Regions from separate parts of the Aliiglaciecola sp. LCG003 genome, predicted to be linked through region 2. Evidence: predicted binding sites of a transcription regulator. Region 2 holds the regulator's gene; each other region holds the start of a gene.
What was found. The regulator sigma-54, encoded in region 2, starts transcription at its own class of promoters, with help from an activator protein. The targets are predictions, from matches to a motif close to GTTGGCACGNNNNTNGNNT.

Region 1 (7,443 bases), 160 kb from region 2:
TACAGTCATTTTCGGCTTGAACTTCATCCCCTTAATGACGGTTTATTTGAAACTCTGTTAGCGATTCCCATAGGAGAACCGGATGCTTAGTGTGCTGATTGCCGATGATGAACATCTCGCCCGTGAAACAATCAAGTTGTTGTTAAAAGAACAAGCAGATATTACCGACGTGTATGAAGCCGAAGATGGCAATCAGGCGTTAATGTTCGCCAAAGAATTATCTCCCAATATTATCTTCTTAGACATCGAAATGCCGGGTATTTCAGGTATTGAAGTAGCAAAACATATACCTGAAAACTGCGTGATAATATTTGCCACCGCATACAACGAACATGCTGTTGAAGCCTTTGAACTAAATGCAATTGACTATATTTTAAAGCCCTTCGATGATGAGCGTTTTTACACTGCATTAGAACGAGCGCGACAAAAGATAAAAGGCGGGCAACATGACGATTACGCTAAGCTCAGCGAAATCATTCAGCAGATGATGGGCGAGCTGCAAAAGGGATATCGTGAACGCTTGGTCATTAGGGACCCAGGACGGATTCGTTTGATAGATGTTGGCAATATTAACTTCATTACCGGTGCGGGTAACTATGCCGAAATCCACCTTAATGATGGAAAACACGTGCTGCATCGAGAAACCCTAGCTACTCTTGAAGATCAGTTAAATCCCGCCGAATTTGTGCGTATTCACCGCTCATCTATTGTGCGTCGTAGCGCGATTGTGGAGTTGCGGCCTAATGATAAGGGTGACTATTCAGTGATCTTACAAAATGGCGATGTGCTGACGCTGTCCCGCCGCAACCGGGCAAAGTTAGATGAGTTGACCAATTAACTGAAAATTAACGCACTGAGAGTCCACAGGATCCCAGCAAGGATAGCAGCATAACTTGCTGGTATTATTTGTGTTTTGACGTGATCCATCAAATCACATCCTGTCGTCATTGAACTTAAAATAGTAGTATCTGAAATGGGTGAACATTGATCACCAAATACACTGCCATTTAATACCGCGGCGAAACAAATCATCATGAATACCTCAGGATTGGCCAACATTTCATTTTGGGCAATGATCCACATCAATGGCATCGCTAATGGGAATGCAATAGCATAAGTCCCCCAACTGGTGCCGGTTGAAAAGGCAATTACGATAGTAAGCAGTTGTAAAACCATAGGCAAAATCCAGTAGGGTAACTCTTCGCCGAGCAGTTCAACTAAGTAAATGCCCCCGCCTAACTGCTTGCTGACCGCGCCAATTGTAATTGCTAACATGAGGATCACAGAAGCGACAACGACTCCTTTCCAGCCAGTACCTAATCCTTCAAGTATTCCTCTAAGGCCCATGCCTTTGCCCATCGCCATCGCGATAGCAAGAAATAATGCGGCACCAAACGCCCAATGTATTTGCGGTGAGCCAGTGAGAACAAAGGTCAACACTGCCACTAAGATCAAACTGACTAGAGGTAAAACAAACTCCAGCCAATGAGGAAAATAACCTGCAGGCGTATCAACCTGTCGTAGCTCTTTTGCGCTAATAGGCGCTGCATTGGGTGCATCCAATTGTCCGGTAAGACGAGCTCTTGCAATTGCTTTTTGCATAGGACGACCGGAAAAACGAGTGAACTCCAAACTTAATAGCAAGGTGCCCACCACGGCGAATATTCCATAGAAACTAAATGGGATGCTGGAAAAGAAAAACTGAATGCGGTCAGCTTCCGTGGCCAAGAAAGCCACGCCCGGTACAAATATAAAGGTTTGTATATATGCAGGCCAAGCATTAAAAGCAATAACTGAAGCAATAGGTGATGCAGTGGAGTCCACCACATAACTGAGTTCTTCATGACTGACATTGGCTTTGTCTGCCATGGGTTTTACCGTGGTGCCAACTAACACCGTACTCATAGTCCCGCCTTGGAAAAATAACACTCCGAGCATCCAAGTGACCAATTTGGCCGAGCGCGGTCCCTTTACAAAGCGACGACTCATCATTTCTGCAAATGCAGCAGCTGCGCCGGTTTTTGCCCATATCCCCATCAATCCACCCAAAAGCCATAGATACAATATGAGAATTGAGGCCGCATCGGCCGTAGCCATGTTAGGGATGAGGATGTCCGCACTGATATCGAACTTACCTATCATGAAACCTCCCACTACGATTCCGCTAAATAATGCCAATAAAGGCTCGCGGCTGATTAGACATAGTGCGATGGCAATAAAGGCGGGCAGCAAAGACCAGATACCATAGTGGTAATCGGCCTTCAGTAAAATCGGATTGGTGTTGTCACCATCGAGTATTACCCATTGCTGTTTCAATGTTGGGGCTTCGGTGAGTGTGTCTAAATTGCGCTGTCTAAGTGGTGAGTCTTGATAGGCTACTGGCGTTCCAATGGCTTGCTCTTTGCCTCTGCTAATATAGACGATTTGCCCCTGTGCATTTTCAAAGGTTTGATATTGCAATCGAGACTCTACCCAAGAGGCTGACAAATTAAAATTGACCCACAGCCCAGCGATCAGACCAAAAATAATGCATACCAAGGTCAAAATATTTTGCATTTTACTCATTAAATAGACACTCTTAATTCAGCGAATGAAATAAATTATCATATTTGTGATTCTTTATGATCTGTTCATCACGAAAAACGGTAATTTTACTGAAGTCAAAACAAAACAATAGGATAGAATTATGCGGATAATTTCACTTTCGGCGCTGATAATAGCTGCTGGATTTCTCAGTAACTTAGTATCTGCACAGGATAGATTTGCGGATGTAGAAATTCAATCACAACATTTAGGCGGCTCAGTGTATATGATGACCGGCGCAGGTGGAAACATTGGCGTGTCTGCCGGCGATGAAGGCTTGCTGATCATCGATGATCAATTTGAACCTTTGGCCGAAAAGATTTCCAATGCGTTGGACCAAATTGTTAAAGGCAAACTCCGTTATGTGATAAATACTCATTATCACGGCGATCACACAGGTTCGAATGTGTATATGCGTGAAGTTCGCGATGCGACGGTGTTCGCACATGACAACGTGCGCACTCGGTTAGCTTCAAAGCCCGATCATAAGCATGCAGAACTTCCTGTTGTTACTTATGCGCAAAGCGTCAATATACATTTCAATGGTGAAACCCTAGATGTGTTCCACCTCTCCTATGCCCATACCGATGGTGACAGTGCGGTTTATTTTAAACAGGCCGACGTGTTACATGCCGGTGACGTGTTCTTTAAAGATAGATTCCCATACATAGATCTTGACGCTGGCGGTTCGGTGGCAGGCTATATAGCCGGTGTTGAACATTTGTTAACCTTAGTTTCAGATCAAACAAAGATAATTCCAGGGCATGGCGACCTTGCTAATAAAGCTGATATGCAGCGTTTCGTCGATATGATTAAAGCTACATCGGCCGAAGTAAAGCAGCATAAAATTAATGGCATGACGGTTGATGATATCGTTGACGCTGGCTTAGACGAGCAGTGGAAAGATTGGGCTTGGCAATTTATATCTGAAGAGAAATGGATAAAGACCCTTTATCAATAGAGCTTGTCAGCGCCGGTGAAGCAGATATGCCTACACTGCATAGTTGGTTCGACTCGGTAAAAACCATTCGTGACTGGGGTGGTCCTAATATGGACTACCCTTTGACGCTAAAAGCACTTGCATTACAAATTCAGTTGCATGACTTACACTCCTTCAAACTCGAAGATTCAGCGGGTAATATGTTGGCCTTTGGTCAATGCTATATACGCTGCGGTCGAGCACACTTTGCACGTCTGGTGGTGGCACCAAGTAAACGGGGTTTAGGGTTAGGTGGCTTGCTGGTGCTTAAATTAATCGAGCTAGCACCGAGCCTATTGGAAACTAACGGGTATTCACTATTTGTTGCTAAAGATAATAAAGTTGCCGAACAACTTTACCGTTCCTTAGGCTTCCTGCCAACTGACTATCCCGAGACACCATCGGCTGAAATGGCCTGTTACCTATATATGACCCGCAAGTAAAGCTGGCGAGTCTATGCACATTAGTTGCCACTGGATGCGCCCCAAGCTTGTGCAATTCGCACCAAGCTGGTTAACTTCTACTGATTACCCGTTGTGAACAATATGTTAAGTGACTGATTTTAATGAATAATAAAGTTGGCACCAAGTCTGCAATGATAAACGTGCTGACGCATTAAAATGATAAAAACATCAAATGCGCAACACTGAATAATAATAAAAATATAAAGTTAAAAAAATTTTTAGATACCTAAGTGATCTAAAAATAAAGGCAAAGTCGCCCACGCAAACTTTCGTGTCCTGTAGTTTGCGTGGGTTTTTTTTTGGAAAAAAAGGAGCCAGACCATGCTATCTTCACCTCTTTCTGTCGCAGTCAAAAGTGTCAAACGCACAGCATCTAAGCTGGTTGCTGTGGGACTAATAGCTGGGTTGTTGTCGACAACGTCACAGGCCGCAGAATTGGGTTGGCCTGAAAAAGAAGAGCTCAAAATTGGTTTCATAAAGCTGACCGACATGGCGCCTTTGGCCATTGCTTATGAGAAAGGATACTTCGAAGATGAAGGCCTTTATGTGACTTTGGAAGCGCAGGCCAATTGGAAAGTGCTATTGGATAGAGTCATTGATGGTCAATTGGATGGCGCTCATATGCTTGCCGGCCAACCGCTGGGTGCGACAATCGGCTATGGCACTCAGGCACATATTATTACCGCATTTAGTATGGATCTGAACGGCAACGGAATTACCGTATCCAATGATATTTGGCAGCAAATGAAAGCCAATATCCCCCATCAAAATGGATTGCCAGTACACCCCATCAAAGCTGATGCGCTAAAGCCTATAGTTGAGAAATATCAGCAAAGCGGTAAGCCTTTTAAAATGGGCATGGTTTTTCCGGTTTCCACACATAACTATGAATTGCGTTATTGGCTAGCAGCAGGGGGAATTCACCCGGGTTTCTACGCCCCGCATAAAGGCGACACCAGTGGTCAAATTGATGCGCAGGCTTTGTTGTCGGTTACGCCCCCGCCACAAATGCCTGCAACTATGGAAGCTGGGACGATCCATGGCTACTGCGTAGGGGAACCATGGAATCAGCAAGCTGTATTCAAAGGTATAGGTGTGCCGGTAATAACCGACTATGAAATTTGGAAAAACAATCCAGAGAAGGTTTTTGGTGTTAGCAAAGAGTGGGCCGATAAGTATCCGAATACGCATATCAGGGTAGTAAAAGCGATGATCCGGGCGGCTAAGTGGTTGGATGAAAACAACAATGCTAACCGCGGTGAAGCCGTAAAAATACTAGCCAAGTCTCAATACGTGGGAGCTGATCCTGAGGTGATTGCTAATAGCATGACGGGAACCTTCGAATATGAAAAGGGTGATAAAAGAGAGGTACCTGATTTCAATGTGTTCTTCCGTCACAACGCCACCTACCCCTACTACAGTGACGCAATTTGGTACTTAACTCAGATGCGTCGTTGGGGACAGATCTCTGATGCCAAATCAGATGATTGGTTCATGCAAACCGCCAAGAGTGTCTATCGTCCGGATGTGTATGTTCTAGCAGCGAAGTCGCTCATCGCAGAAGGTAAAGCAAACGCTTCTGACTTTCCAGATTTTAACCAAGAAAGTGGTTTCAAACCCCCTCAATCGGATTTTCTAGACGGTGTGACTTACGACGGCACAAAACCCAATGCCTATTTGGAAAAGCTGGCCATTGGTTTGAAGGGCGACATAAAACTTTAATTTTAAATCCAGCATAGGTTCGCGCTTGTGCTGAATATTACTTTGATAAACCGGATGAGCATTAATGATTAAATCCACGCGCTTTCCAATTATGTCGCCAAACGTAAAGTTTGGTTTTGACAAAAGCCAACTGACCAACTTTGCGACAGGCTTAATTTTACCCACGTTAGGCATCATATTCTTTTTGCTAATTTGGAATGTGGCAGCTAGAAATATAGATACTTCTTTGGGGCAATTTCCAGGCCCTGCACAAGTCTGGGAGCAAACGAATACTTTGCTAGACGAACATTACGCTCAACAATCTAAAGCGGAGGAATTCTATCAGCGCCAAGAGGTACGTAATGCGCAGCGAGTGGCGGCCGATCCAAGTTATAAGCCTAAAATTCGTAACTTCACTGGCGCACCGACATTTTTCCAACAGATATGGACCAGCTTATACACGGTTATGATTGGTTTTATTATTGCCTCTTTGATTGCTGTACCGGTCGGAATTGCCTGCGGTTTGAGTAAATCCGCTTATGCGGCAATGAATCCATTGATTCAACTATTTAAACCCGTGTCACCCCTAGCATGGTTACCCCTAGTAACCATGGTGGTCAGTGCAGTCTATGTGAGTGACGACCCGATGTTTTCTAAGTCATTTATTACCTCTGCTGTGACCGTGTCCTTGTGTTGCTTGTGGCCAACGTTGATCAATACCGCAGTGGGCGTTTCATCGATTGACTCAGACTTAATCAATGTGAGTAAGGTATTAAGATTAGGGCCTATCACGCATATTGTCAAAATCGTGTTGCCTTCCTCAATCCCGATGATATTCACCGGATTGCGTTTGTCTTTGGGCATAGGTTGGATGGTATTAATCGCTGCTGAAATGTTGGCGCAAAATCCCGGATTAGGAAAGTTTGTTTGGGATGAGTTTCAAAATGGTAGCTCAGAATCCTTGGCGAGAATTATGGTGGCAGTACTCACTATTGGGCTTATTGGCTTTATTTTAGACCGTCTTATGCTGATATTACAAAGGCAGGTAAGTTGGGATAAGAATGCAATTACTCGTTGATCCTGCGAAAATAAGGAACCCTTACAATGACTAAACAACATCATTTAGAACTCACTCAAGTAGGAATTGATTTTCCCACCCCGACAGGAGTGTTTAATGCCCTTACTGACGTGAACTTGAGGATCAAAAAGGGCGAATTTATTTCGTTGATTGGACACTCTGGATGTGGAAAATCAACGGTGCTGAATATTGTGGCTGGTTTGCTGCAAGCCACCACCGGAGGTGTGATCCTAGACCAGACTGAAGTGAACGAGCCAGGCCCTGAGCGGGCGGTGGTGTTTCAAAATCACTCTTTATTGCCTTGGTTGTCAGTCTATAAAAATGTTGAGCTTGCAGTAAAACAAAGTCAACAGCCACGTAGCAAACAGCAGATTCGCGAATGGGTGGAGCATAACTTGGACTTGGTACATATGAGTCATGCTAGAGATAAATTACCTGCTGAAATTTCCGGAGGTATGAAACAACGGGTGGGAATAGCCCGAGCTTTGTCGATGCAACCAAAAGTCCTGTTGATGGATGAGCCTTTTGGCGCATTGGATGCGCTAACACGTGCCCACCTGCAAGATTCATTGATGGAGATCCAAGCAGAGTTAGGTAATACCGTCATTATGATAACCCATGATGTGGACGAAGCCGTG
Region 2 (7,443 bases):
AGAAATTGTAGTTTCAGCCACTGCATCACTGGCCAATAATCCAGATACCGCTGTGGGTAATGCCATAGGGTCTAATATTACCAACGTGGCTTTAGTCCTTGGACTAACCGCACTGCTCAAACCTCTAATTGTTTCATCAACTACTGTACGGCGTGAAATGCCGGTGCTATTGGCCGTGACCTTATTAGCCATGTATTTCTTGTCAGATAATTACCTGAGCTTCAATGAAGGTGTCATCCTAATCATATTATTTTTCGTCAGCATAGGAGGGTTAACCCTTATCTCTATGAATGTGGAAAAAGATGATCCACTGCAAGCAGAAACAGAAGACGAAATTCCCATTGGCGTACCTGCCTCTAAAGCTATTTTTTGGGTGATAATTGGACTGATTTTATTACCTGTCAGTGCGCACTTTATGGTCGGCTCAGCGGTAGAGATTGCTCGCTTCTTCGGTATGAGCGAGCTGGTAATAGGTTTGACAATAATAGCGCTGGGAACAAGTTTACCGGAGCTTGCAGCAAGTATAGCCGGGGTATTGAAAGGCGAAGATGATTTAGCCTTGGGTAACATCATAGGTTCGAATATTTTTAATTTGTTAGCCGTACTAGCCATGCCAGGGTTATTTGCCCCTGGTTTCATTGATGAAAACGTCGCTAGCCGAGATGTCTATGCGATGTTATTCATCACGAGTCTGATGATAGCCTTTAGTTTCAATCTTCGTGGCACCAGACGAATCAACCGATGGGAAGGTGTGGCACTAATATTGTGCTATTTCGCCTATTGCGCCTTTTTATTCTACTAAATTAAGTGAAACTAAGTATGTCTTCACCGTTTAGACTGTCAGCGATTAAGGTGCTTGAGATTGAATCTCAGGCTATTTTGCAGCTGCAACAATATATCGATAGCAGCTTTGACAAAGCCTGTGAATTACTGCTTAACTGCACCGGCAAAGTAGTCGTTTGTGGGATGGGGAAATCTGGACATATCGGCAAAAAGATAGCAGCTACGTTGGCTAGCACAGGTACACCGGCATTTTTCATGCATCCTGGCGAAGCTAACCATGGCGATTTGGGCATGATTAGTGAACGCGACATTTTACTGGCCATTTCTAATTCTGGTGAAACCGTTGAGTTGTTGAATCTGTTACCTGTCGTCAAGCGGCTTAAAATTCCAATTATTTCCATGACCAATAATAAACACAGCGCATTAGCTAAGTATTCTGATGCAGTGTTGTGTGTCAAAGTTGAACAAGAGGCCTGTTCGTTAGGATTAGCTCCTACCGCTAGCACCACCGCAACCTTAGCCATGGGGGATGCACTGGCGGTCGCCCTGCTGGATGCTAATGGATTTACTCCGGCGGACTTTGCCCTGTCTCATCCAGGTGGAAGTTTAGGTAGGCGGTTATTACTTACTATCGAAGATATTATGCATACTGGCAGTGAGCTTCCTCTAGTAAAAGAAGCACAGACCATTAGTAGCGCACTAATGGAAATATCCAGTAAAGGGCTAGGTATGACTGGCATCATTAATGATGAAGGTCTACTTAGGGGTATCTTCACTGATGGTGATTTACGCCGCATTTTGGACAATCGAATCGATATTCACTCGACGGCCGTCTCACAGGTCATGACCTCTAATAGTATAACCGGCCGAGCAGATATGCTTGCAGTTGAAGGATTGAATCTAATGGAAAAGCACAGAATAAGCGCACTGTTCGCAGTGGATGACAACAACTTACCTGTAGGTGCGCTAAATATGCACATGTTGCTCAAAGCTGGAGTGCTATAATGTCGACTATTGATACCCTGTATGGTCCGGTAAAGAACAACCTTATCCGTAAGCTGAGTAAAGTAAAACTACTGGTATGTGACGTGGATGGCGTGTTTTCTGATGGAAATATTTACATGGGTAACAGTGGGGAAGAGCTCAAAGCATTTAATACTTTAGATGGTTATGGTATCAAAGCGATGCTAAAAACCGGTGTAGAAGTGGCTATTGTCACCGGCCGAGAATCTGCCATAGTTGAGACTAGAATGTCCGCCTTAGGTGTATCCTTGATTGTACAAGGCGAAGAAAACAAAAAATCGGCCGTAAAAAAGATGATCAGCCACTTGGGAATTAAAAAAGAAAATGTAGCCTCCATTGGTGACGACGTTGGAGATATTGGCATGTTCCAAGAAAGCAATGTCGCTTTTAGCGTACCCAATGGCCACCCCTATGTTCGTCAACAAGCCGAGTATGTGACCCGTACCTATGGTGGCGCTGGGGCCGTGCGTGAAGTGTGCGATTTGATTTTGTTCGCCAATAATAAGTTAAATCATGTCTACGGAAGTAGCACATGAGTCGAATAACTATCAGTATCGGCCTATTATTTTTGTTGGTCTTATTGATTTATGTACCAAGCTGGATGAGCGCAGATCCACAAAACACCAATGAAACTAACGAAGAGTCTTGGCGACCTAACTATCAAGCACGTAACATGCGCAGTACTTTGTACAATGAGTTTGGTGAAATTAATCACCAAGTATTTGCCTTAAAGATGGAACATTATCAGTTATTAGGTTTCACACTCTTTAGTCAGCCACGTTACACCATATATGTGGCGGATCAACAAAACCCTTGGCATGTTGAGGCGACAGAAGGAACCTTGTACGACGACAACCGAATTCAATTGGAAACTGATGTTGAAATCCGCAGCTTGGACGAAAGTGGATTTATCCAAACCATCAAGACTCAATTTTTAGAAATTAATCTGGGAGACAAGACCATGATGTCAGATCAACCAGTACAAATTAACGGCAAAAATTTTGTTGTCATGAGCAATGGCTTTTCAGCAAACTTAGCCACACAAGAATATGAGTTAAAAGATCATGTCCAAACACAATATGCTCCGCGCTAGTGCACTAATATTTTTCATCGCCAGCAGCCAAGTTTCATTAGCTGACGAAAATGACTTTGAACTGCCCATAAAAGTCGATTCTCAATCTAATTTTTTTGATGGCAAAACCAAAACATCCATTTTTCGCAAAGATGTCAAAATCACTCAAGGTTCGTTGGAGATTTTAGCGGATGAAGTAGAAGTCATTGCCGGCCTAGGGGAAGGCAAAGAAATTTTCATCGCCAGAGGAGAGCCTGCCAAGTATACCCAGAAACTTGATGATGGAGGCTCCATAAGTGCCGCTGCGAATGAAATCAAATATGAAGTCAGTAGCAGAACCCTAACCCTTTCTGGAAATGCTGAGCTGAATCAGGATAGTAGTTTAGTTAAGGGTGAGTCGATTATCTTTAATATGGAACTGGAACAACTGGTAGCAGAGAGCAGCGACAACGGTGAAGGTGGAGTAACCGCGATTTTTCAGCCGGACAGTTTACGCAAAAAATCAGATGATAAAGAATCTGAGCAGCAACTTGAACAGGATAAAAAACCTTAATGGCTACCTTAAGAGCAACCAATCTAGCCAAAGCGTACAAATCTAGACAAGTAGTACGCGACGTTAGCTTAGAGGTGTCCACTGGACAAATTGTCGGTTTGTTGGGTCCCAATGGCGCGGGTAAAACCACTACATTCTATATGATAGTGGGCTTGGTGCCCTTGGATAAAGGCGAGATCATGATTGATCAGAAAGAACTGACCTTTCAGCCCATGCATATCAGAGCCCGCGAAGGTATAGGTTATTTACCTCAAGAGTCGTCCATCTTTCGCAAGCTTACTGTGTATCAAAATATTATGGCTATTTTGCAAACCCGCAAAGAGCTAAGCGCTACACAGCGAGAAGAACAAGCCGATTCTTTGTTAGATGAATTCAATATTAACCACATTCGAAACAGTTTAGGAATGAGCCTGTCTGGTGGCGAAAGACGACGAGTTGAAATTGCCAGGGCCTTGGCTGCATCCCCCGAGTTTATTCTGCTTGATGAACCTTTTGCTGGTGTTGATCCTATTTCGGTAAATGATATAAAAAAGATTATTCAACACTTGCGCGAGCGAGGTATTGGGGTGTTAATAACGGATCATAATGTTCGGGAAACTTTGGATGTCTGTGAAAAAGCCTATATAGTAAGTCATGGTGAACTGATCGCATCAGGCACCGCAGAAGAAGTATTAAATAATCAACAAGTGAGAGATGTATACCTTGGTGAGCAATTCAAGCTATAGTTAAGGTATCAAGAATTTAACCCACAGCTTTCTGGCTAACTGAGTAAGAACTTAAAAAATAAATGAAACCCTCGTTACAGTTAAAATTTAGCCAACAACTCACAATGACTCCGCAGCTTCAGCAGGCTATTCGATTGCTGCAACTGTCGACCCTTGATCTCCAACAGGAAATACAAGAGGCGCTTGAGTCTAATCCGTTATTGGAGATAGAAGAAGGCTCTGATGGCCCTAGCGGTGACGCTGCATTAGCTGAAAATAATGGTAACGAAGCGGACGAGATTATCTCTGCAAGTGCCGACACTATGGACACAAATGAGGCATTAGAGAAAAACGATTTACCTGACGAATTACCCATTGATAGTACTTGGGATGACTACATTAGCGCGTCTTCCGCTCCGGCTTCCATCAGCGGTGGTGGTGGTGATGATGACCAAATATTTCAAGGTGAAACCACAGACAACATCCAAGATCATTTGTTGTGGCAAATGCGCCTCACTCATTTTTCCGATTTAGATATCGCCATCGCTACCGCAATTATTGATTCAATTGATGAATCTGGCTATTTAACCATGAGCACCGAAGAGGTGTTAGCCAGTCTCGATGATGATGAAGTAGAGCTTGACGAAGTAGAATGCGTACTCAAGCGCATTCAAATGTTTGATCCCATAGGCTCAGGTTCTCGCTCCCCACAAGAATGCCTAATGATTCAGCTCAATCAATTTTCAGCGGACACACCTTGGTTAGCTGAGGCTAAATTATTAATTGGTGAGCATGCGGAACTTCTCGGCAGTAAAGATTATCGTACTCTTATGCGTAAGACGCGTTTGAAAGAAGAAGAGTTACGGGAAGCCATGCGCTTGTTGCAAACATTGAATCCACGTCCTGGAAGTGCATTACTTATTGGTGAGCCTGAATATGTTATTCCTGATGTAACGGTAATGAAAAAAAGTGGCAGATGGCAAGTCGAATTAAATCCAGACAGCTTGCCCAAGTTAAACGTGAATCAGCAATATGCAGCAATGAGCCGTAGTGCCAAAAATACCAGTGACAGCCAATTTATCCGTTCTCATATGCAAGAAGCCAAATGGTTTATTAAAAGCCTTGAAAGCCGAAATGATACCTTGTTAAAAGTGGCCAATTGTATCGTTCAACAGCAAATTGGATTTTTCGAGCACGGCCCGGAAATGATGAAACCTATGGTGTTAAATGACGTCGCGGAAATGGTCGACATGCATGAATCAACCATTTCAAGGGTAACTACGCAAAAGTATATGCATACACCCCGTGGGATTTTTGAATTAAAATACTTTTTCTCAAGCCACGTGGCGACTGACTCAGGTGGAGAATGTTCATCTACCGCCATACGCGCTCTGATTAAAAAGCTGGTAGCGTCTGAAATTACGACGAAACCATTAAGCGATAGCAAAATTGCTCAACTGTTGGCTGACCAAGGTATACAGGTTGCCCGACGGACCATAGCAAAATATCGGGAGTCTCTTTCGATCCCACCGTCTAATCAACGCAAGAGCCTGCTGTAGGCTCATCAACAGAAGGAAGACGCTTTATGCAAATTAACCTTACTGGCCATCATGTAGAAATTACAGATTCATTGCGAGACTATGTAGACACGAAATTTACTAAGTTAGAACGACATTTTGACCATATAAACAATGTTCATGTAATCCTAAATGTCGAGAAACTCAATCAAAAAGCCGAAGCAACCGTTCACATGACAGGAGGCGAAGTTTTCGCCACTTCTGAGCATAACGACATGTATGCGGCTATTGATAGTTTGATTGACAAGCTTGATCGACAGGTGATCAAGCATAAGGAAAAAGTTAAGCGCCATTAACCTAAAATTTGAATCTTAATGGAAATTAGAGACATACTTACTCCTGACTGCACAAGCTGTGCAGTTCAGGGGACGAGCAAAAAGCGTATATTAGAAATCATCAGTCAACTCGCAGCCCAAAAGCTGCCCGACATTGATCAAACCGATATACTTACGAGCCTGTTAAGTCGTGAAAAACTTGGTAGCACTGGAATTGGTAATGGCATTGCGTTACCCCATGGCCGTTTGCAAGGCATTGATAAGGTTTTGGCCATATTAATAACCTGTAAACCCGCTATAGCCTTTGATGCTATAGATAATTGTCCGGTTGACATTTTCTTCGCCATTTTGGTTCCTGAAGAACAAGCCCAAGGGCATTTGCAAACCTTGGCAACCATAGCAACTAGACTCAGTGATAAGGAAGTCCTTAAAGTACTCCGAAAATGCGAGACTGATGGGCAATTGTATGAGGCAATCATTGGATGAAATTGATCATCATAAGTGGCCGTTCTGGCTCAGGTAAGTCTATCGCTCTGCGGGCCTTAGAAGATTTAGGTTATTACTGTGTTGATAATATTCCGGTCAACTTACTACCCACCCTTACTCACACAGTGGTGGACGAATACGATCAGGTGGCAGTCAGTATCGATGTACGGAATTTACCTAAGATCCCGGGGGAATTAGTAGAGATACTTGACTACTTACCCTCCACTTGGGATATGACCATTGTCTATCTAGATGCCAGCGACGATATGCTGATAAAACGATTCAGCGAAACCCGTCGTCTGCACCCTCTTTCACGCCAGAACAAATCTTTGTCTGATGCAATTCAAGCCGAAGGACAGCTATTAGCGCCTATCGCTGAGCGAGCCGATTTATACCTGGATACTGATAAATTATCGGTACATCAACTAGCTGAATTAGTTCGTGAACGTATCTTAGGTAAAAAGAGCTCAAGATTAGTATTGGTATTTGAATCATTTGGCTTTAAGTACGGGATCCCTAAAGACGCCGACTATGTGTTTGATGCCCGCTTCTTACCCAACCCACACTGGGAGCCGGATTTAAAACATCTTACGGGCCTTGATGCTGCGGTTGAAATATTTCTTGGCTCTCAACCTATAGTGACTAAATTTATTTGGCAAATCCAAAACTTAATCTCCACATGGCTGCCCCACCTAGAACGTAACAATCGCAGTTATGTGACAGTAGCTATCGGGTGCACTGGGGGTCAACATCGTTCGGTATTTGTGGCCGAATCCTTAGCCAAGACCTTTGGGGCGTCCCATCCAGATGTTCAGATCCGTCACCGAGAATTAAACCGTTGATCCGTTGTGAAAGGAAAATGGTTATCGTCAACAAACTCGGCCTTCACGCCCGAGCAGCGACTCAACTGGTTAAACTCGCCACCCAATTTGATGCCGAAGTCACCTTGCAACAAGGTAAAAAAAGCACT
Region 3 (7,443 bases), 1.2 Mb from region 2:
TGCTGTTTACCCGAAATAGATTTTTTGCCGCCATCAATCAGTAATCGACTGCGATCTGCAACATTGCTGTTGCGCAACATCGACGACGGCGCATCGGCGGCTTCTGGTATGTCTAAGGCTAACTGAAACTCATACCAGGAAGACTTCTGGTTGGCTAAGTGGCTATGCCATTTTATCTTGGCATTATCAGCGGTTAATTCTTTAACCGCCTTACCTGCAGCGTTAAAACCATATACGCGAAAGCGCGCAGCTTGACGTTTAATGGCGCCGGTCTTATCCCGATAAGCCTGCATACCGTGCTGTGCTTTTGGCTGGTTAACCTCAGGGCCGATAAAATATTCGTGCTTGCTATTACCTACTCGCATTACTCCAATTGGCGGATAGATACCTGCATAAACAATGCAATCGCTATCGTCCTCTTCATCATCTTTAAAAGCAGGGTTTATCTGCTCAGGCTCTTGCATTGACTGACCATTTGCTTGATGCCTAGCATCTGCGCTAGCTTGGTACACTACCTTGCGGGCTTGGGCAATACTGCCTAAAGGCTCATGCTCAGCAAGTGTCCGGTAAATATTAAATGACAAGTTTTGCCCAAACTCACTCTGACCAATCGCGCATATGTCTTGTTGTGGAAAAATCAAATCGGCGATGCACATAAAAGGGCTGGCTTGGGTACTCCAAACCTTTTGTGCATTATCGATGGGCATGTCGTCACCAGTGCGCAGTTGAATTTCAAAACGAAATTTTGCTTCGCCGTTGCGCAAACGGCTGGCTAAATCTAGCGCCAGATAGTTATCGTCATCAAAGGCAGCGCCTCCAAGGGAGTCCTCTGGTACTAAACGATACTTAACAATGTGCTTATCACCCAGCTTAAATGGCAATATCGCCCAATAACTTGCGGTCAGACAACTGGCTTCGATTTTTTCCATATCAGTCAGGATCTGTGCCACTTCAGGGTGCTCTTCTAGGTACTGAGCATAGTTGTGATCGACTACGCCAGCGGTAGTAAACTCACAGAACTGTTTGGCATCTTTGGCAAAAAATCGGTCAATATTCTGAAAAATAAAGTCGGCGTTATTGCCCTCTCCAAATAGCTTCTTGCCCTTCACACCAAAAAGCTTTAAACCCACCCCCATTGTTGAGCTTAAGTCAGGGCTAGTAGGGCCGGTATCACTGGAAAAGCGCACTGCGCATTCATATTTATCACCGGCAAAAATACCTAATTTGCACTCAGCTTTTATGTCATCTCTGATGTTGAAATGCCCATAAACAATACCATGCTGTTTTCTGAATACCGCTCGTCGGGCAGGTTTGCTGCCACTGGCAATATCGCGTTTTTGCCCCAAATCAACGAACATCTGTTTCAATCGTTCTGTAGGGTCTGCCTGCCCCTCCCAGCATTTGACAGTATTGGCTGATGGCTCTTTATCCACTGATGAGTGTTTATTCGAATTGTGTTTCATAACTCTTCCCTAAAGTTTTGTAATTTAAAAATAAATTGAAGATAACCAAGGAAAGAAAGGGGCTAAATAGACACAGGCAACCTTGCTACAGCATCTTTTGTACAAAAAATAGCCTAATACAGATTGATTGATTGGGCAAATAAATAACCTAATTAAGCACATTGAGTTTGCTTGACCTTTTAGCCAAGTCACTCGACAAAACGGTATATACAAGAGATTTGTGTCGGATTTTTTTACACATATAAAAGCTGAACAGTTGTACTTTTTATAACCAAATGAAATATAAGGGTAATATTTTTTGGCCTGATATGTGCTTGTTTGCCACTGCGATATTACAAGACTTACATTCTTTGGGTTAATTGAATCTATTCTAAGTTGTAAAAAATAAAACTTCGGGAAAACCATGATTAAGAGAATACTATTTTTTGCTTTAATTTTGTCCGCACCACTTGGGTCAAACGCAGCTGTGATTGATTTTGAGGGCGTTGTCCCTGACAATTCATCAATGATACAGGTTTCACCCTATTCAGAAGACGGTTTTATTTTAAACAGTTCAAGAGTACCCGAACCGGTAGACGGGATTTTTGGAGCCAATGCGGTAAATAGCAACGGCAGTGCAGTTTTTGGCTGGTGCCTTAGATGTGGCATCGGTAATATGATTTCCGTTGCAATGAGTAACGCTAAGAACTTCAACCTGTTGTCTTTTGATTTTTCAAATTTAGATTTAACCCCTGCAATGGGTATTATTGAAGTGACGGGCTACCTATCTAGCGGCGGCAGTGTCACTGCCTCTGTCGACACTTCAAATGCATGGGTAACCGAATCATTGAATTGGACTGGCTTAACCAAGGTAGACTTCTTTGGGCGTGTAGGGGCAGATAGCATGAACTTTAATCCAGCCCTTGATAATTTAGTAGTACAAGCTCAAGAGCCTGCTCAAGTACCTACTCCAGCGCCTTTAGCTTTGCTTGGCTTAGGTCTAGTTGCGCTAGCGCTGACCCGTCGCAGAAATATAGTTTCATAGATATAGTATTAGGGCCGTGTTAATTAGTTCTGTTCAGCAACAGAATTTAATTTTCACAGGCCCTTCTGATTACAACAACCTGACTAAAAGCTTAGCGTTGCTTCAACTGCTCAACAAAGGCTTTTGGAGATAATCCCGACTCGTCTTTAAAACAATTGCTAAAGTACGAAGGGGTAGAGAATCCTACATCGTATGCCACGTTAGAAATTTGCCCCCCTGCAATTAACTTTTCTTCGAAAATTAAAGAAATTAAAGGGTCAGAGTAACTTGAAACTCGTTTGCTAAAACTATTGAGTAGACGGGCACAAACCGAGTGTATAGATGTAATGCAACAAACCTCCGAGACAGCCCTTTTTGAGGAAATAGAATCGGCGCTAATACTCGGATAATTTACTAAAATCTCCAAAAAACAGCTGCAACTTAGGGACATTCGAGCCATTTGAACTGAATATCCCTCAAAAACTAACTAAACACTGATTCCATGAATGTAAACTCAGTTTTGCGCAATGCCTGACGTTAATTTAAAAACAATATGCAGATCGTTTGCTTCAAAGCACTATCAGTCTGTTTCCACGACTAGATAGTAAATGCGATGCCTGTTCAACGTAAGTTTCCGATCGTCTAGTGTTTGCCCGCTGCTCTAAATAACTCAGTCAAATCATATAAATCATTCATCGAACGATCCCCATAGACATTTTGCATCGCACAAGCTATCTCAAGAAATATCCAAGTACAGGCGCTGTGACATATATCCAACGTTTTTGGAGTGTATTGAATTTGAACATTCACTTCCATATGTTATTTCTCGTATGCTTGATCACCAAAAGCGTGGAAAATAAAATTCACACGCGTCAAACAGCCAAGCCATAATGTGAACTTTATTACAAGTAACACCATGGTTATATTCGCCTGACTATCTATAAGCTGTTCGACTCGTTCGGACTTTGTACACACCCGAACAGCTTAAATCGTACAAAAAACGTCCATAAATTTTACACTATTTTATGATGAAATAAAAAAAACAATATAAAACAGATGCTTGAATATTGGCATGAAGTTTGAATTATCAGTTTTTTAAACTCTTAATTTCACTCATATAAGGAATGATGCAGCATGAAAAAGATTTTCTCATATTTACTATTTGTGATTTACACAAGTGCGTCACACGCGGCTCCAATTTTTAGCTTTGATGAGCCAGGTAACTCTTTTACAAATGGAAGTTGGGACTTCGCCCTTAACTTTGAAGTTTTGAACCAAGTAACGGTAACGGGGCTAGGCTACTATGCAGATCCCAATACTAATGCTGTCGATGATAATGCTGTTGCGCTTTATGATTCGAACCAGAATTTGCTTGCAAGCGTTGTTGTTACTAATACTTTCGATGTTTTTAACTTTTTCAGATATGTAACAATAACTGAACTCGTGCTTGATCCAGGTATCTATCAAGTTGTGGGAGTAAGTAACGGCGATAATTATACTTGGGACAACGTGAACCACGTTTTCGATTCAAATATTGCATATATTTCTAACTCTTGGGCTTCAGACAGCGACGGTATTGCTAACTATGTTGGAGGGACTCAAACAGATTCAGAATTTGGATTTTCTGGCCCAAACGTCTTCATAGGCGATTCCAGAGAATTTACTGATCCTAATGCGGTGCCTGAACCTTCTGTCCTCGCCATTCTAGGTTTAGGTTTTGCTGGTCTAGCTATTCGACGCAGAAAACAAAAATAACGAGCTCTACTTTTGGTGCGTAATACTCAGTTACGCACCAATATTTCAATTATTTTCTCATAATGTTTTTCAAAACTTCTTAAATCCTTTATTTATCTATCTTATTGGATTGAAACTGACCATTTTTCTTATAGATAATTTTCAGTTTGAATTACTTAATGAGCGCTTGTAGCCTTCGGTGTTCCGTTGAACCTCAGTAATATCATCAAGACCTAACAGGTAAACCCTGATAAGGGCCTTTACTCAATGTCTGAGTAAATATTGTTCCTGCCACTTGTGGTATATACTCCCGTCGCTAATGCATATTCACCTTTTACCCTGACGCCCAATATCTTTGGCGCTTCTGGGCGTTCGACATTTCCAATGCCGTAAAGTGAACATCGATATTGCTGTGGTGGCGTCTTAGCATTTTTTTAGGTTGACAAAATAGATGCATATCTCCGTCCAATGTGTCCACCAATAGCCTCTGGTGGAATTAGGCTGACAGCAATTTCAGCGCTGCGTCTAATTCCCTCATAAGCGTATATTTTCCAATGTATTTGCGGAATTTTGAAATCCAATGGAATATCGTGCAGCACATTTACTATTTTTCACTGACTAGAGTAGAGAAATTTGGGGTAAATTAATTCCGCTCATCAACAGAGTTAAATAAGCTACCTTCGTTGAATACTGCAGCCTAGCGGATGATTTAGTGCTGTTGGATCTGCTCAACAAAAGCCTTAGGTGACAAGCCAAATTCGTCTTTGAAGCAATGACTAAAATATGAAGGAGAAGAAAATCCAACATCGTAGGCCACATTTGAAATTTGGCCTCCTTCGATTAATCTTTGCTTAGCCATGTTTAAACGGTACTTCCTAAGTAAATCAACAAACCCGAAATTGGTTAAAGCATTTAGTTTGCGGCTTAATTGCCTATCGCTTACCGCTAAGAGGTCCGCAGCCTGACATTTGTCGAAAGTTCTGTCTAAATAATTGGTTTCAATCAAATGGACAAATTTTTCAAAAAAGAGCCTATCTCGCTCAGAGTAAAAATCAGTATCACTGATCTCGAAAAGGTTTTTCTCGTTTTCAAATTGACTTGGTTCTGCAAAATGATTTTTCACCTTTTCCCTGATAACTAATAACCGTCGAATTCGAGCTAAAAGTTCTGCTTTATTGAAAGGCTTGAAAATATAGTCATCCACATTATGCGTCCAACCATCCATTTGGCTGTTTAGATCGGCTTTCGCTGTCAATAAAACTATAGGGATATGGCAAGTTAAGTCGTTTTCCCTAATAGCATCAGATAACTCGAAACCATCAATTTTTGGCATCATTACATCCGAGAGAATCAAATCAGGTATTGCTTCAATTGCTTTTTGAATGCCATGTTCACCATTATTAGCAATCATACAGTGGTATTTTTCAGATAGTAAATCACACAAATATGAACTCATTTCCATGTCATCTTCTACAATCAGAACCGTCTCCAGCTGATCGGTATTGGCCTCTTCTAGCTCTTTTTCAAATTCAAATGTCGGGCTGTCCTCCAAAACGTGAGGCGACACTTTAACTTCTTTTAAATCTATTTTACTTTCTGTATTGATGTCAGAAATAGGTAGGTGAACAGTGAAAGTAGCGCCTAATCCTGGCGAGCTTTCAACGGAAATAGTACCGCCATTCGCATGTATTAGTTCCTTCACAACTGCCAGGCCCAAGCCCGTTCCGACTATATTCTGTGCATTGCTTAATCTCGTGAAGCGATCAAAAATAGAAGTGAGATCTTCTTGCTTTATGCCCAGTCCTTGATCGGAAACTTGTATCACAACATAGTCATTTTCGTTGTATGCATATACCTCTATATTCTTATATTTTGGAGTGTATTTATAAGCATTGACTAGCAGATTTGACAGTATTTGCTCTAGTGAATCATTAATTAGGCGGGCATTACCTTCACTTCGATTGTCAAAAATCAAAGTCTGATCTTTAAGACGGGTAGTGGAACGAAATGCTTCAACAATAATTGATATAGACTTGTGTAAATCATAAAGTATTTTTTCATTAGCTCTGCAAGAGTCTATTTGGGAAAGTACAAGGATCTGGTCGATGATGTTTGAAATTCGATGGGCATTCCTGCCAACTATTTCAATATACTTTTTTTGCTCGTTGTTATTGCACAAATCGTTTATTTGCTCTAGCGGCCCAGAAATCAGTGTTAATGGAGTTCTGAGTTCATGGGATGCATTTGCATATAATGCTTCCTTATCCCTTAACATTTTTCCGAGTTTGTTTTGGCTTCTTGCTAGCTCAATTGTTCGACCTAAAACTAAATCTTCTAGTTTCTCTGTAAATTTAACTGATTGTATGGTTCTGTATTTGAAAAATAATAGGAGGCTTAAGCAACAGAAAATAATGTAAAACATATAGGCTGGCCAAGTTTGCCATATTGGGGGTAAGATGGATAGTCGAATTGAACTGATAGGTTGCTCTACGAAACTTTTTGGGTCTTTTACACGAACTTCAAAAGTATAGGTTCCGCTAGGTAAAGTGGAATAAGTGGCTGTGTATTCGGAAGGGGAGCCATCAATCCAAGTTTCATCCAGCCCCTTGAGCCTATATTCAAATCCTAAAATTTTTCGATCTATAAAGTTGTTCGCAGCAAATTTTATCCTAAATAAGTATTCGTCATTAGATATTTCAATTGCCTCATTTTGACTAATTGCTTCATTCAAAGCCTGGCGTTTAGAAATAGTCCCATGCCCTTCTCTATTGAGCACTTCAAAATCGACAAAAACGGCTTCTGTCACCTTATTCACGCGCTCGTTTAGATAAATATTTGCTGTTTTCGTATTTATTAAATAATTTTCGGTGTCCCCAGCAACCAAAATTTGATCGTTTGGTAAATTAAGAGATGCTGTTATCTCAAAATCTACATCATTAATTCCTTCTTCTTTACCAATCCGAATTGAAGTTTTATTTTTGTGATCGTATCGGATCAGGCCTTGATTTGTCATGACCCAAAAATACCCATCGGTGTCTTGCAAAAGTTCTCTGATATGCCGTGAGCCTCCCGTATGTTTAGAATCAATATATTGAACACTTTTAGATTCTAAATCGTAGTAACCAAGGCCTCCTCCGTCAGTACAGATCCAAATCAATCCATCTCGATCTTCAAGAAGACAATTATTGATGAATGCATTTACAAAAACGTTATGAGATAAATCCATACTTTTTAATTCATCTA

Region 1: QR722_RS16875 (CmpA/NrtA family ABC transporter substrate-binding protein) is a predicted target of sigma-54. The motif match lies at 4,140-4,158, and genes of this name have one in related genera.
Region 3: QR722_RS02255 (PEP-CTERM sorting domain-containing protein) is a predicted target of sigma-54. The motif match lies at 3,533-3,551, and genes of this name have one in related genera.

What each region holds. Positions count from the first base shown of each region.
Region 1 covers NZ_CP128185.1:3,883,682-3,891,124, reverse strand. Annotated here, with positions in the region: gene QR722_RS16900 (sensor histidine kinase) at 1-90, shown strand, start outside; gene QR722_RS16895 (LytR/AlgR family response regulator transcription factor) at 83-838, shown strand; gene QR722_RS16890 (Na+/H+ antiporter NhaC family protein) at 835-2,565, opposite strand; gene QR722_RS16885 (MBL fold metallo-hydrolase) at 2,687-3,544, shown strand; gene QR722_RS16880 (GNAT family N-acetyltransferase) at 3,520-4,005, shown strand; gene QR722_RS16875 (CmpA/NrtA family ABC transporter substrate-binding protein) at 4,348-5,748, shown strand; gene QR722_RS16870 (ABC transporter permease) at 5,840-6,805, shown strand; gene QR722_RS16865 (ABC transporter ATP-binding protein) at 6,832-7,443, shown strand, end outside.
Region 2 covers NZ_CP128185.1:3,723,432-3,730,874, forward strand. Annotated here, with positions in the region: gene QR722_RS16195 (calcium/sodium antiporter) at 1-802, shown strand, start outside; gene QR722_RS16200 (KpsF/GutQ family sugar-phosphate isomerase) at 820-1,788, shown strand; gene kdsC (3-deoxy-manno-octulosonate-8-phosphatase KdsC) at 1,788-2,342, shown strand; gene lptC (LPS export ABC transporter periplasmic protein LptC) at 2,339-2,899, shown strand; gene lptA (lipopolysaccharide transport periplasmic protein LptA) at 2,886-3,431, shown strand; gene lptB (LPS export ABC transporter ATP-binding protein) at 3,431-4,156, shown strand; gene QR722_RS16225 (RNA polymerase factor sigma-54) at 4,219-5,694, shown strand; gene hpf (ribosome hibernation promoting factor) at 5,721-6,008, shown strand; gene ptsN (PTS IIA-like nitrogen regulatory protein PtsN) at 6,027-6,473, shown strand; gene rapZ (RNase adapter RapZ) at 6,470-7,315, shown strand; gene QR722_RS16245 (HPr family phosphocarrier protein) at 7,333-7,443, shown strand, end outside.
Region 3 covers NZ_CP128185.1:538,274-545,716, reverse strand. Annotated here, with positions in the region: gene QR722_RS02270 (LodA/GoxA family CTQ-dependent oxidase) at 1-1,463, opposite strand, end outside; gene QR722_RS02265 (hypothetical protein) at 1,867-2,487, shown strand; gene QR722_RS19370 (hypothetical protein) at 3,109-3,282, opposite strand; gene QR722_RS02255 (PEP-CTERM sorting domain-containing protein) at 3,601-4,221, shown strand; gene QR722_RS02250 (hybrid sensor histidine kinase/response regulator transcription factor) at 4,910-7,443, opposite strand, start outside.